One region of the Streptomyces sp. NPDC093065 genome, then DNA from elsewhere that is predicted to be linked to it. Evidence: predicted binding sites of a transcription regulator. Region 1 holds the regulator's gene; the other holds the start of a gene.
What was found. The regulator HrcA, encoded in region 1, represses chaperone genes, less so after heat shock. The targets are predictions, from matches to a motif close to TTNGCACTCNGNNNNNCNGAGTGCNAA.
Positions count from the first base shown of each region.

Region 2: groES (co-chaperone GroES) is a predicted target of HrcA. The motif match lies at 5,505-5,531, and genes of this name have one in related genera.

Region 1 is NZ_JBIVPJ010000001.1:119,137-126,398, reverse strand. It holds gene ACIQFU_RS00535 (DUF3097 domain-containing protein) at 1-622, opposite strand, end outside; gene ACIQFU_RS00530 (MBL fold metallo-hydrolase) at 657-1,397, opposite strand; gene hrcA (heat-inducible transcriptional repressor HrcA) at 1,556-2,572, shown strand; gene dnaJ (molecular chaperone DnaJ) at 2,573-3,709, shown strand; gene ACIQFU_RS00515 (nitronate monooxygenase) at 3,797-4,882, shown strand; gene ACIQFU_RS00510 (16S rRNA (uracil(1498)-N(3))-methyltransferase) at 4,879-5,628, shown strand; gene ACIQFU_RS00505 (hypothetical protein) at 5,766-6,287, shown strand; gene ACIQFU_RS00500 (S41 family peptidase) at 6,372-7,262, shown strand, end outside.
Region 2 is NZ_JBIVPJ010000002.1:321,315-328,576, forward strand. It holds gene ACIQFU_RS04400 (LCP family protein) at 1-561, shown strand, start outside; gene ACIQFU_RS04405 (YciI family protein) at 696-1,052, shown strand; gene ACIQFU_RS04410 (RNA polymerase sigma factor) at 1,097-2,356, shown strand; gene ACIQFU_RS04415 (methyltransferase domain-containing protein) at 2,353-3,552, opposite strand; gene ACIQFU_RS04420 (polysaccharide deacetylase family protein) at 3,643-4,623, shown strand; gene ACIQFU_RS04425 (polysaccharide deacetylase family protein) at 4,620-5,357, shown strand; gene groES (co-chaperone GroES) at 5,678-5,986, shown strand; gene groL (chaperonin GroEL) at 6,107-7,262, shown strand, end outside.

The DNA.
Region 1 (7,262 bases):
CGATGCCGACCGAGGACGGCTTCACGGCCTCCCAGATGTCGATGTACGGGTGGCCCACGACCAGCGCGTGCTCGCTCGTCACCGCCTCCGCGATCCGCCACTCCTTCGAACCCGGCACCAGGTGGTCCACCAGGACACCCAGCCGGGCGTCGGGACCGGGCGCGAAGTCGGTGACGATCGACGGGAGGTCGTCCACGCCGCCCAGGTACTCCACGACGACGCCCTCGATGCGCAGGTCGTCGCCCCAGACCTTCTCGACCAGTTCGGCGTCGTGCCGCCCCTCGACGTAGATGCGCCCGGCGCGCGCCACCCGCGCGCGGGCACCGGGGACGGCGACCGAACCGGACGCCGTACGGGAGGGGCGTGCCGGACCGGAGGAAGACGACGGGCGGACCAGCGTCACCACGCGCCCCTCCAGCAGGAAACCGCGCGGTTCCATCGGGAACACCCGGTGCTTGCCGAAGCGGTCCTCCAGCGTCACCGTGCCCGCCTCGCAGCCGATCACCGCGCCGCAGAACCCGGTGCCGGGCTCCTCGACCACCAGGCCCGGCTCGGCCGGCACCTCGGGAACGGGCTGCGGTTTCTTCCACGGAGGGGTCAGGTCGGCGGAGTACTGGCGCATTCTGCTGACGATACGAGGAACGCCCGCCCGATGATCAGCGCGACACGCCGAACCGGGCGGCCAGCGCGTCCCGTTGGGCCCGCACGAACCCGGCGTCCACCACCGCTCCGTGACCGGGAACGTACAGCGCGTCCGCGCCGCCCAGCTCCAGCAGCCGGTCCAGGGCGGCGGGCCAGCGCTCCGGTACGGCGTCGGGGCCGGCCTGGGGATCGCCGGACTCCTCGACCAGGTCGCCGCAGAAGACGACCGCCGGGGACCCCGGCACCAGGACCAGCACCGCCAGATCGTGCCCGGAGTGGCCCGAGCCCACGTCGGCCAGCAGCACCCGCCCGCCGTCGCCCAGGTCGAGTCCGCACGCGTCGCCGATCTCGTGCGGGACGGGGACGAGCGCGTCGGCCGCCGCCCGTGCCGCCCGCGCGTCCAGCCCCTCCGCCACCGCGTCCGCGCGCAGCGCCTCCCGCCCCTGTCCGCCCGGCGCGAACAGCGCGCCCGTACCCGCGGCGCCGTACACCTCCGCGTCCTCGAACGCCGCCGCGCCGAAGACGTGGTCGAAATGCGGGTGGGTCAGCGCGAGATGTGTCACACGGCGGCCGGCGAGCCGTCGCGCCGCCTCGCGCAACCGGGCGCCCTCCGCCAGGCTCGACCCCGCGTCCACCATCAGCACCGTGTCCGCGCCGAGCACCAGCCCCGCCGTGCAGTCCCAGCCCGGCAGCCGGCACCGCCCCACTCCGCCCGCCAGCCGCTCCCAGCCCAGCTCTTCCCAAGTCACCGTCACGGCGACGACGCTAACGGCATCGTCACGGCCTTGCCGGGTGCGTACCCCACGGCCGTACACTGGCCCGGGGAAGTCTGGCACTCGCGAGCCATGAGTGCCAGGACAGACAGGTTCAGACAGGCCGAATCGGGCGGACGACAGCTGGAGGTGCGCGCCGGATGCTCAGTGAACGCAGGCTTCAGGTGCTGCGCGCCATCGTCCAGGACTACGTCGGCACCGAGGAGCCGGTCGGTTCCAAGGCCCTCACCGAACGGCACAATCTCGGCGTCTCGCCGGCCACCGTGCGCAACGACATGGCGGCCCTGGAGGACGAGGGGTTCATCGCCCAGCCGCACACCAGCGCCGGGCGCATCCCGACCGACAAGGGCTACCGGCTCTTCGTCGACAAGCTGGCCGGCGTCAAGCCGATGACCGCGCCCGAGCGGCGCGCCATCCAGAACTTCCTGGAGGGCGCCGTCGACCTCGACGACGTCGTGGCCCGCACGGTGCGGCTGCTCGCGCAGCTCACCCGGCAGGTCGCCGTCGTGCAGTATCCGTCGCTGACCCGCTCGACCGTGCGGCACGTGGAGCTGCTCGCGCTCGCGCCCGCGCGCCTGATGCTCGTGCTGATCACGGACACCGGCCGGGTCGAGCAGCGGATGGTCGACTGCCCGGCGCCGTTCGGCGAGGCATCGCTGGCCGACCTGCGGGCGCGGCTCAACAGCCGGGTCGCGGGACGCCGTTTCACGGACGTGCCCGGCCTGGTCGAGGAACTGCCGGAGGCGTTCGAGGCCGAGGATCGCGGTACGGTCTCCACCGTGCTCTCCACTCTCCTGGAGACGCTGGTCGAGGAGAACGAGGAGCGGCTGATGATCGGCGGCACCGCCAATCTGACCCGCTTCGGGCACGACTTCCCCTTGGTGATCCGGCCGGTGCTGGAGGCGCTGGAGGAGCAGGTCGTGCTCCTCAAGCTGCTCGGCGAGGCGAAGGATCCGGGCGTGACCGTACGGATCGGTCACGAGAACGCCCACGAGGGACTCAACTCAACGTCCGTCGTGTCGGTCGGCTACGGTTCGGGCGGCGAGGCGGTTGCCAAGCTCGGCGTGGTCGGACCGACCCGCATGGATTACCCGGGAACGATGGGAGCGGTACGCGCAGTGGCACGGTACGTCGGACAGATCCTGGCGGAGTCGTAGGTGGCCACGGACTACTACGCCGTACTCGGCGTGCGCCGCGACGCCTCCCAGGACGAGATCAAGAAGGCGTTCCGGAGGCTCGCGCGCGAGCTGCACCCGGACGTCAACCCCGATCCGAAGACCCAGGAGCGGTTCAAGGAGATCAACGCCGCCTACGAGGTGCTGTCGGACCCGCAGAAGAAGCAGGTCTACGACCTCGGCGGCGACCCGCTCTCGCAGGCGGGCGGCGGCGGGGCCGGCGGCTTCGGCGCGGGTGGCTTCGGGAACTTCTCGGACATCATGGACGCGTTCTTCGGTACGGCGTCGCAGCGCGGACCGCGCTCGCGCACCCGCCGGGGCCAGGACGCGATGATCCGCATCGAGGTCGAGCTGGACGAGGCCGCGTTCGGTACGACCAAGGACATCCAGGTCGACACCGCGGTCGTCTGCAACACCTGCAACGGCGAGGGCGCGGCGCCCGGCACGTCGGCCCAGACGTGCGACATGTGCCGCGGCCGCGGTGAGGTCTCGCAGGTCACCCGGTCCTTCCTGGGCCAGGTCATGACCTCCCGCCCGTGCCCCCAGTGCCAGGGCTTCGGCACCGTGGTCCCCACCCCGTGCCCCGAGTGCGCGGGCGACGGCCGGGTCCGCTCCCGGCGCACCCTCACCGTGAAGATCCCGGCCGGTGTCGACAACGGCACCCGGATCCAGCTCGCGGGCGAGGGCGAGGTCGGCCCCGGCGGCGGTCCCGCCGGTGACCTGTACGTCGAGATCCACGAGCTGCCCCACTCGACCTTCCAGCGGCGCGGCGACGACCTGCACTGCACGGTCACCATCCCGATGACGGCGGCCGCCCTCGGCACGAAGGTGCCGCTGGAGACCCTGGACGGCATGGAGGAGGTCGACATCCGCCCGGGCACCCAGTCCGGCCAGTCGATCCCGAAGCACGGCCGGGGCGTCACCCACCTGCGCGGCGGCGGCCGCGGCGACCTCATCGTCCACGTCGAGGTCACCACCCCGGGCAAGCTCGACCCCGAACAGGAACGCCTCCTGCGCGAACTGGCCAAGCTCCGCGGCGAGGAACGCCCGACGGGGCAGTTCCAGCCGGGGCAGCAGGGGTTGTTCTCGCGGCTGAAGGACGCGTTCAACGGGCGCTGAGGTCCCTCCGGGGATGCGGATGCTCCTGGCGTATGCCAACGGAAGCCCGGATTCGGACTTGTGCGGAGGACGTGACAACATGCCGTCATGTCCTCCGCACTGACCGATCTCTTCCCCTACCCGATCGTGCAGGCGCCCATGGCGGGCGGCGTCTCCGTGCCACGGCTCGCGGCCGCCGTGTCCGAGGCTGGCGGGCTGGGCTTCCTGGCCGCCGGGTACAAGACGGCGGACGGCATGTACCAGGAGATCAAGCATCTGCGGGGACTGACGAGCCGCCCTTTCGGCGTCAACCTGTTCCTGCCGCAGCCCGAGACGGCCGACCCCGCCGCCGTCGACGTCTACGCCCACCAGCTGGCCGGCGAGGCCGCCTGGTACGAGACGGAGCTGGGCGACCCCGACTGCGGCCGGGACGACGGCTACGACACCAAGCTCGCCGTACTGCTCGACAACCCCGTACCGGTGGTGTCCTTCCACTTCGGTGTCCCCAGCCGTGAGGTCGTCGACTCCCTGCACCGCGTGGGCACCTTCGCCCTGGTCTCCGCGACCACCGCGGACGAGGCCCGGGCCGTCGAGCAGTCCGGCGCCGACGCGGTGATCGCGCAGGGCGCCGAGGCCGGCGGCCACCAGGGCACCCACCGGGACAACCCGGAGACCGGCGGCGCGGGCACTGGACTGCTGTCGCTGGTCGCCCAGGTCCGGGAGGCGGTGAGCCTGCCGATCGTCGCCGCCGGCGGCGTCATGCGCGGCGGCCAGATCACCGCCGTCCTGGCGGCCGGCGCGAGCGCGGCCCAGCTCGGCACCGCCTTCCTCGCCACCCCCGAGTCCGGCGCGCACGACCTGCACAAGCAGGCGCTGACCAACCCGCTGTTCGTCCGCACCGAACTCACCCGCGCCTTCTCCGGCCGTCCCGCCCGCGCGCTGGTCAACCGCTTCGTGCGCGAGCACGGCCCCTACGCCCCCGCCGCCTACCCCGAGGTGCACCACCTCACCTCGCCGGTGCGCAAGGCGGCGGCGAAGGCGGGCGACGCGCAGGGCATGGCGCTGTGGGCGGGACAGGGCCACCGGATGGCCCGGGAGCTGCCCGCCGGACAGCTCGTGGAGGTGCTGGCGGCCGAACTCGCCGCCGCCGGGACAGCGTTGTCGGGCTATGCGACGGGAGGCGGCGCCCGATGACGGCACCGGTGTTCGTGGCCGACTCCCTGCGCCCGCAGGACCTGCCCGCGGGCCAGTACGTCCTCGACGGCCCCGAGGGACGGCACGCCGTCTCTGTGAAGCGGCTGCGGGCCGGCGAGGACGTCGTCCTCACCGACGGGCGCGGACGCTGGGCCGAGGGCGTGGTGAAGGCCGCCGAGGGCAAGGACCGCCTGGTCGTCACCGTCCCCGACGGCGTGCGTGAGGAGCCCGCCGAGCAGCCCCGCGTCACCGTCGTCCAGGCCCTGCCCAAGGGCGACCGCGGTGAGCTTGCCGTCGAGACGATGACCGAGGTCGGGGTCGACGCGATCGTGCCCTGGGCGGCGTCCAGGTGCATCACGCAGTGGAAGGGCGAGCGCGGCCTCAAGGCCCTCGGCAAGTGGCGGGCCACGGCGCGGGAGGCCGGCAAGCAGTCCCGCCGGGTCCGCTTCCCCGACGTCGCGGACGCGGCGACGAGCAAGCAGGTTGCCTCACTTCTGGCCGAGGCCGACTTCGCCGCCGTACTCCACGAGAGCGGCGACGCCCCCCTGTCCGTCGCCGAACTCCCCGCCACCGGCGACATCGTGCTGGTCGTGGGCCCCGAAGGGGGCGTGTCCCCGGAGGAGTTGGCGCTCTTCGCCGAAGCCGGTGCCAGGCCCTACCGCCTGGGCCGCAGCGTCCTGCGCACCTCCACCGCGGGCACCGCCGCGACCGCCGTACTCCTGGCCCGCACCGGCCGCTGGTCCTGACCCGCCCGGCCCGAGGTGGCCGTCCCGTCCACCGCACGCAGGCTGAGCCGACACCCCCTCCCGCACGCGCCCACGGTGGTGAGGAGTGGCCGTATGCGCCCTACCGCAGGTCCCCGAGCGGTGGGACGCTGCCCCTCATGTGGGCAATGAGGCGAATTCGGCGCATCGCTCCCGTGGTCGTCGGCGCGGCCGTCGCCGTCGGCGGGGTCGTCGCGTGCGAACCGGGCGGACTCGGCACCGCGACGGTGGCCTACACGACCGACCAGACCGTGACCCGTGAACTGCAGCGGCAGAAGGCGGAGGTGCGCTGGCTCACCTGCAACGCCTCCTACGGCGACAAGGGCGCCGGCGCCACGGCCCCGGGGGACGAGAACGCCGTCGCCTCCGTCCACTGCGAGGGCAGGACGGACGCCGGCCAGGACATCGACGTCGACGGCGAGGTCACCAAGGTCGTCGACGGCGCCTGCGTGCGCGGCGACCTGACCGCCGAGGTCGACGGCAAGCAGTGGTTCCGCGTCAAGGGCCTGGGCGACTGCGACGCCACCAGCGCGCCGCCCGCGAACCGGCCCTCCCCGGACCGGCCCGGGCCCACCGTGACCGTCACCCGGACCATCCGGTGCCCGAACGACCCGCACTGCGGGCCGGTCGAGGGCAAGTAGCCGGACGGGGCATCGGACGGGTCCCGCACGGACAAGTGATCCAAACCTCTGTCGGCGGGCCGCGCCCCTGCATAGGGTGAGGGGGTGACTCAGCCCGCAGCGCCTGCCTACCTCCGCTTTCCGCACCCGCACGGCGAGTTGGTCGCCTTCACCGCCGAGGACGACGTGTGGCTCGCCCCGCTCGACGGCGGCCGCGCCTGGCGGGTCAGCGCCGACAACGTACCGGTGAACCACCCGCGCATCTCGCCCGACGGCACCACGGTCGCCTGGACCTCCACCCGCGACGGCGCCCCCGAGGTGCACGTCGCCCCCGTCGACGGCGGCCCCGCCAAGCGCCTCACCCACTGGGGCAGCATCAGGACCCAGGTACGCGGCTGGACGGTCGAGGGCCGCGTCCTGGCCCTGAGCACCCACGGCGAGGCCAGCCTGCGCCGCAGCTGGGCCCGCGCCGTCCCGCTCGACGGCGGACCGGCGACCACCCTGCCCTACGGGCCCGTCGGCGACGTCGCCCACGGCCCGCACACCGTGCTGCTGTCCGCGCCGATGGGCCGCGAGGCCGCCTGGTGGAAGCGCTACCGGGGCGGCACGGCCGGCAAGCTGTGGATCGACGCCGAGGACGACGGCGAGTTCGTACGCCTGCACGACGGCCTCGACGGCAACATCGAGTACCCCTTCTGGGTCGGCGACCGGATCGCCTTCCTCTCCGACCACGAGGGCACCGGCGCCCTCTACTCCTCCCTCGCCGACGGCTCCGACCTGCGCCGCCACACGCCCCTCGACGGTTTCTACGCCCGGCACGCCGCGACCGACGGCACCCGCGTCGTCTACTCGTCCGCCGGTGAACTGTGGACGCTGGACGACCTCGACGGCGCCGAACCGCGCCGGCTCGACGTCCGGCTCGGCGGCGCCCGCGTCGACCTCCAGCCCTACCCGGTCAACGCCGCCCACTGGTTCGGCTCCGCGTCCCCCGACCAC
Region 2 (7,262 bases), on a different contig from region 1:
TACGAACTGGGCGGCCCGGTCTGCGCCGTGAAGACCGTCGAGTCGCTCACCGGGGTCCGCATGGACCACTACGTCGAGGTCGACTTCTCCGGCTTCGCCGACCTGGTCGACGCGCTCGGCGGGGTCACCGTCACCACGGACGTCGACATCGACGACGACAAGAGCCACCTGCGCCTGGACGCCGGCACCCACCACCTCGACGGCACCGAGGCCCTCGGCCTGGCCCGCACCCGGTACGGGCTGGAGGGCGGCAGCGACCTCGCCCGGATAGAGCTCCAGCACAAGCTCGTCAAGGCGCTCCTCGAACAGATCTCCGCCACCGACCTGCTCACCGACCCCGCACGCCTCTACCAGGTCGCCGACGCGCTCACCGGCAGCCTCACCACCGACACCGGCCTCGACTCGCTCGGCGAGCTGGTGAACCTGGGCCGCAGCCTCGGAGGCCTGGAGGCGGACGAGGTACGCACGCTGACGATGCCGGTACGGCCGGCCCCCTCCGACCCCAACCGGGTGGTGGCGGACGAGCCCGGCGCCGCCGACCTGTGGGAATCACTGCGCTGAGCAGATCCGGAGCGGTCCGGCGAAAATGCCCGGAAGAATCTCGTGCCGCGTGTCGATCCACGGCCGGCCCGTTCGACGCAAAGGGTGAGAGGCCGGGGACAGCCCCGGTCGCCGTACCACCCCGAGGAGTCACCATGCCCCGCTACCTTTCCCTGATCCGCATCGAGGAGAGCGACGCCGTGCCCGACGGCCCCAGCCCCGAGCTGGTGCAGCGGATGGAGAAGCTGATGGACGAGATGACCAAGGCCGGCGTGCTGCTCGACACGGCCGGCCTGACCCCGACCGCCCAGGGCACCCGCGTCCACTACGAGGGCGGTCGGCTCTCCGTCACCGACGGTCCCTTCACCGAGTCCAAGGAGGTCATCGGCGGCTACTCGCTCCTCCAGGCCAAGGACATGGCCGAGGCGGTCGAGTGGACCAAGCGGTTCCTGAAGGTGCACGAGGAGCACTGGACGGTGACCTGCGAGGTCCGGGAGCTGATGGAGGGCTGAGTCCCGTTTTGCCCCCGCGGCCCGAGGGTGTTGCATGGTGGGTTGTGGAACCGCAGCCCACCGCAGCCCTCGAAACCGTTTTCCGGCTCGAGTCGCCCCGCGTCATCGCCGGTGTCGCCCGGCTGGTCCGGGACGTCGGCATCGCCGAGGAGCTCACCCAGGACGCCCTGGTCGCCGCTCTGGAGCAGTGGCCCAGGGAGGGTGTGCCCGACAACCCGGGCGCCTGGCTCATGGCCACCGCCCGCCACCGCGCCGTCGACCTGATCCGGCGCCGGGAGAACTACGCCCGCAAGCTCGCGGAGATCGGCCGGGACCTGCCCGCCTCGACGCCCCCGCCCGAGGAGCCCGCCGGCCCGGAGGACATCGACGACGACCTGCTGCGGCTGGTCTTCACCGCCTGCCACCCGGTGCTGTCCGCCGAGGCCCGCATCGCCCTCACCCTCCGCCTGCTCGGCGGCCTGACCACACCCGAGATCGCCCGCGCCTGCCTCGTGCCCGAGCCGACGGTCGCGCAGCGCATCGTGCGCGCCAAGCGCACCCTGGCCCGGAAGAACGTCGCCTTCGAGGTGCCGTACGGACCGGACCGCGAGGCCCGTCTCGGCTCGGTCCTGGAGGTCATCTACCTGATCTTCAACGAGGGCTACGCGGCCACCGCGGGCGACGACTGGCTCCGCCCCGGCCTGTGCGAGGACGCCCTGCGACTGGCCCGTGTCCTGTCCGCCCTGATGCCGAAGGAACCCGAGGTGCACGGCCTGACCGCGCTGCTGGAGTTCCAGTCCTCCCGCACCGCCGCCCGCACCGCCCCCGACGGCGAGCCGGTGCTGCTGCGGGACCAGAACCGCCACCGCTGGAACCGCCTGCTCATCGCCCGCGGCATCACCGCACTCGGCCACGCCCACGCCGCCGCCGGCTCCGCCGCCCCGGGCCCGTACGCCCTCCAGGCCGCGATCGCCGCCTGCCACGCGACGGCCCACACGTACGAGGAGACCGACTGGCCGCGCATCGCCGCCCTCTACGGCCTGCTCGCGGCCCGCACCCCGTCCCCGGTCGTCGAACTCAACCGTGCGGTCGCCGTCTCGATGGCCGAGGGCCCGGCCCCGGCGCTCGCCCTCGTCGACGCCCTCGCCGCCGAACCGGCCCTGCGCGACTACCACCTGCTCCCCAGCGTCCGGGGCGACCTCCTGCTCCGCCTGGGCCGCGGGGCCGAGGCGCGCACGGAGTTCGAACGGGCCGCGTCCCTGACCCGCAACGCACGCGAACGCGCACTCCTGCTGCGCCGGGCCCGGGAGACGGAGGCCCGCTAGCCGTCCCGGCGGACGGGGTGCCCGATCAGCATCGTGGGTGCCCCCGCGACCCGCGTCAGGAACACGGTCGCGGCGTTCGGCCCCTGCGGTTTGACCTTCTTCCGCAGCTCCTCCGGCTCGACCGCCGAGCCCCGCTTCTTCACCGTCAGGGTGCCGACCCCGCGCTCCCGCAGCAGCGCCTTCAGCTTCTTCACGTTGAACGGCATCCGGTCGGTGATCTCGTACGCCGTGGCGTACGGCGTGCGGTGCGCTTCGTCGGCGGTGACGTAGGCGATGGTCGCATCGATCAGGCCACCCTCCACTTCTTCGGCCACCTCGGCGACGAGGTGGGCGCGGATGACGGCGCCGTCCGGCTCGTACAGGTACCTCCCCACCGGCCGGACCCCGGGGTCCGGGAGCATGGTCTCGGGCGTCACGCGGATCCCCGCGCCGGCGGGCAGCAGCGTCGCCCGCCGTGCCCCCGGCGTCACGTCCCGGCCGAACCACAACACGGCCTCCTTCACGTCCCCTCCGTCCGAGACCCACTCGGCCGTCGCCTCCGGGGGGATCGCCTCGTGCGGAATGCCGGGCGCGATCTTCAGCAGGCCGAGCGGTGCCCCGAGCGCGGCGGACACGGCCCAGGACAGGGGCGGGGAGTAGGCCTCCGGATCGAAGATCCGGCCGCGCTTGGAGGAACGCCTGGCGGGGTCGACGAACACGGCGTCGTATCCGGCCGTGTCCACTTCTGCCACGTCGGCCTCGCGCACCTCGATCAGGTCGGCGAGCCCGAGGGCGTCGGCGTTGGCACGGGCCGCCGCGGCCGTGACCGGGTCGCGGTCGACGGCGAGGACCCGGATCCCGGCGCGGGCCAGCGCGATCGCGTCGCCGCCGATCCCGCAGCACAGATCGGCGACGGACCGCACGCCGGCTGCCCGGAGGCACTCCGCCCGGTAGGCCGCCACACTCCCCCGCGTCGACTGCTCGACCCCGTTGGGCGTGAAGAACATCCGCCCGGCGTCCTCGGCCCCGAACTTCGCCACCGCCCGCTGCCGCAGCCGCGCCTGCCCGAGCGCGGCCGACACCAGCTCGGCGGGGTGGGTGCGCCGCAGCCGGGTGGCGACCGCCAACTCCCGCGCGGGGTCGGTGTCGCGCACCTCGTCGAGCAGCGCGCGGCCTTCGGGGGCGAGCAGGGCGAGGAGGGAGTCCAGGTCGTTCACCGCCTCATTGTGGGCCAGTCGGTGGATGGTGCGCTCCCGGCGAGGTGTCGGACCGGGTTCGACGGCCGGCGGCTGCGAGGATCCGGCACCATGCGAGAAGTCGTACAAAATGACAAAAGTCGGGCGTCGCGTGGCGCGTCCCGGGCATCCGGTCCCGCACTGCACAGGGCACGCCGCAGAGCACTTCGCCGGCGCGGAGCGACCGCCACCGCCGTCCTCGCCGTCGCCGCCCTCGCCGGCGGCTGCGCGCAGGGCGACGACCACGGGGTGCGGGGCGCGGCCGGCCAGCAGGCCCCGAAGGCGCCCCCGGCCCGGGCGGTGGACGGTGCGGCCAAGGCGCGCGAGGCCCGGGCTGCCCTGGTCGCCGCCGCCAAGCGCTGGGACCTCAAGAAGGTCCCGCTGACGGCACCCGCGCCCCCCGGGAAGAAGCCGGAGATCAAGGCCCGGGAGGGCTTCGAGGTCGACGGCCAGGAGACGGAGAACCTCCCGCCGGTCTTCACCACGGTCCCCACCAAGGAGAAGATCGTCTTCCTCACCATCGACGACGGTTCCAACAAGGACCCGGAGTTCCTGAAGATGATGAGCGAGCTGAAGATCCCGTACACCGTCTTCCTCACCGACGAGGAGATCAAGGACGACTACGGCTACTTCAAGAAGATGCAGGCCCGAGGCATCACCCTCAACAACCACACCCTGAGCCACCCCTACCTCCCCGGGCTCTCCTACGAGGAGCAGAAGCGCGAGATCTGTGGCATGCAGGACGTGATGGAGAAGCACTACGGCAAGCGCCCCGCCCTCTTCCGCCCGCCCTACGGCAACTACAACCACGACACCCTGCGCGCGGCCAAGTCCTGCGGCATCAAGTACGCCCCGATCTGGAGCGAGGAGGTGTACGTCGACCACTGGGAGTACCGCGAGTGGGACCAGGACCTGCACCCCGGCGACATCGTCCTCACCCACTTCCGGGGCAAGAGCGACTGGGACGGCACGATGACCGACATGGTCCGCCGCTTCCTGGACCGGATCACCGCCGACGGGTACGCGGTGGCCCGCCTGGAGGACTACCTGTGAGGCGGGGGCGGTTCCGCCCGGCCGGCGCCGCCCTGGCAGCCCTCCTGCTCCCGCTGCTCCCGCTCACCGGCTGCGACCGGCCCGCCGCCCCCGCCGAACGCGCGGCGGCCGGGAACCCCGCCCAGGACGCCGGCCAGGGACGGCAGCTGCCGCCGGTCGTGGACCACGTCCGCACCGACGACCCGGTCGTCTTCCTCACCTACGACGACAGCGCCGAGCGCGACCCCGCCTTCGCCGCGCTGATCCGCGAACGGCGGCTCCCGGTCACCCTGTTCCTCACCGACACCGTCGCCGGACCGGTGTACGGCGACCTCGCCCGGCTGCGCCCGTTCGGCGCGAGCCTGCAGAACCACACCCTCGACCACCGCTCCCTGCGTGGCCTGCCCTACGCCGGCCAGCGGGCCGAGATCTGCGGCCAGCAGACCAAGCTCAAGTCACGCTTCGGCGTCCGCGCCCACCTCTTCCGCCCGCCGCACGGCGGCTACGACACCACCACCCTGCGCGCCGCCGCCGACTGCGGCATCACGGCCCTGGTCCTGTGGCGCGCCGCCCTCGACGCCGGGGGCGACCTCACCTACGCCGGCGGCGGCGACCACCGCCTCCACCCCGGCGACGTCGTGGCCGTGGACCCGGACGACGCGACGGCCGCGAACCTGGCGGCCCGCACGGAACGTCTGCTGGAGACGATCGAGGAGCAGGGGCTGAGGGTGGGCAACCTGGAAAAATACCTTTAGTCACAGCCCGTCCGGCGTTCGAGGACGAGGCCGTTCAGGCCGAAGCGGGGGTCTGGGGGGGGGCAGCCCCCAGCGGCGCCCACACCCGCGCAGGGTGCCTCCACGAACCGGTGTTCACCCGAAAACCCCGCCGACGCGCCGCCGGCATTGGCACTCCGCTTGACCGAGTGCTAATCGCGGTCATAGTCTCGGGTCTGGCACTCCCCACCGGAGAGTGCCAACAAAGCGACGGGCAGGTCCGGCACCCGCGACGACGGATCGACCTGGTCGCCACCTCAGACAGTTAACCCCGTGAGATCTCCGAAGGGGGAGGTCGGATCGTGACGACCGCCAGCTCCAAGGTTGCCATCAAGCCGCTCGAGGACCGCATCGTGGTCCAGCCGCTCGACGCCGAGCAGACCACGGCTTCGGGCCTGGTCATTCCGGACACCGCCAAGGAGAAGCCCCAGGAGGGCGTCGTCCTGGCCGTGGGCCCGGGCCGCTTCGAGGACGGCAACCGTCTTCCGCTCGACGTCAGCGTCGGCGACGTCGTGCTCTACAGCAAGTACGGCGGCACCGAGGTGAAGTACAACGGCGAGGAGTACCTCGTCCTCTCGGCCCGCGACGTGCTCGCGATCGTCGAGAAGTAGTTCACCCGAAGCACCTTGCTTTCCAGCTGCGCCCCTGGCTCCCGCGACCATAAAAAGCCGGGCGTCGGGGGCGCAGTTGCCGTATAACCCCAAGATTTCCGGAAGAGGGCTCACGCTCCCATGGCGAAGATCCTGAAGTTCGACGAGGACGCCCGTCGCGCCCTCGAGCGCGGCGTCAACAAGCTCGCCGACACGGTGAAGGTGACGATCGGCCCCAAGGGCCGCAACGTCGTCATCGACAAGAAGTTCGGCGCCCCCACCATCACCAACGACGGCGTCACCATCGCCCGCGAGGTCGAGGTCGAGGACCCGTACGAGAACCTCGGCGCCCAGCTGGTGAAGGAGGTGGCGACCAAGACCAACGACATCGCGGGTGACGGCACCACCACCGCCACCGTGCTCGCCCAGGCGCTCGTGCGCGAGGGCCTGAAGAACGTCGCCGCGGGTGCCTCCCCGGCGCTGCTCAAGAAGGGCATCGACGCCGCCGTCAAGGCCGTCTCCGAGGACCTCCTCGCCACCGCCCGCCCGATCGACGAGAAGTCCGACATCGCCGCCGTGGCCGCGCTGTCCGCCCAGGACCAGCAGGTCGGCGAGCTGATCGCCGAGGCGATGGACAAGGTCGGCAAGGACGGTGTCATCACCGTCGAGGAGTCCAACACCTTCGGTCTGGAGCTGGACTTCACCGAGGGCATGGCCTTCGACAAGGGCTACCTGTCGCCGTACTTCGTGACGGACCAGGAGCGCATGGAGGCCGTCCTCGACGACCCGTACATCCTGATCAACCAGGGCAAGATCTCCTCCATCGCGGACCTGCTGCCGCTGCTGGAGAAGGTCATCCAGGCGAACGCCTCCAAGCCGCTGCTGATCATCGCCGAGGACCTGGAGGGCGAGGCGCTCTCCACCCTCGTCGTCAACAAGATCCGCGGCACCTTCAACGCGGTGGCCGTCAAGGCCCCCGGCTTCGGCGACCGCCGCAAGGCGATGCTGCAGGACATGGCCGTCCTCACCGGTGCCACGGTCATCTCCGAGGAGGTCGGCCTCAAGCTCGACCAGGTCGGCCTGGACGTGCTCGGCACCGCCCGCCGCATCACCGTCACCAAGGACGACACCACCATCGTCGACGGTGCCGGCAAGCGCGACGAGGTCGAGGGCCGCATCGCCCAGATCAAGGCCGAGATCGAGTCCACGGACTCCGACTGGGACCGCGAGAAGCTCCAGGAGCGCCTCGCGAAGCTGGCCGGCGGCGTGTGCGTGATCAAGGTCGGCGCCGCCACCG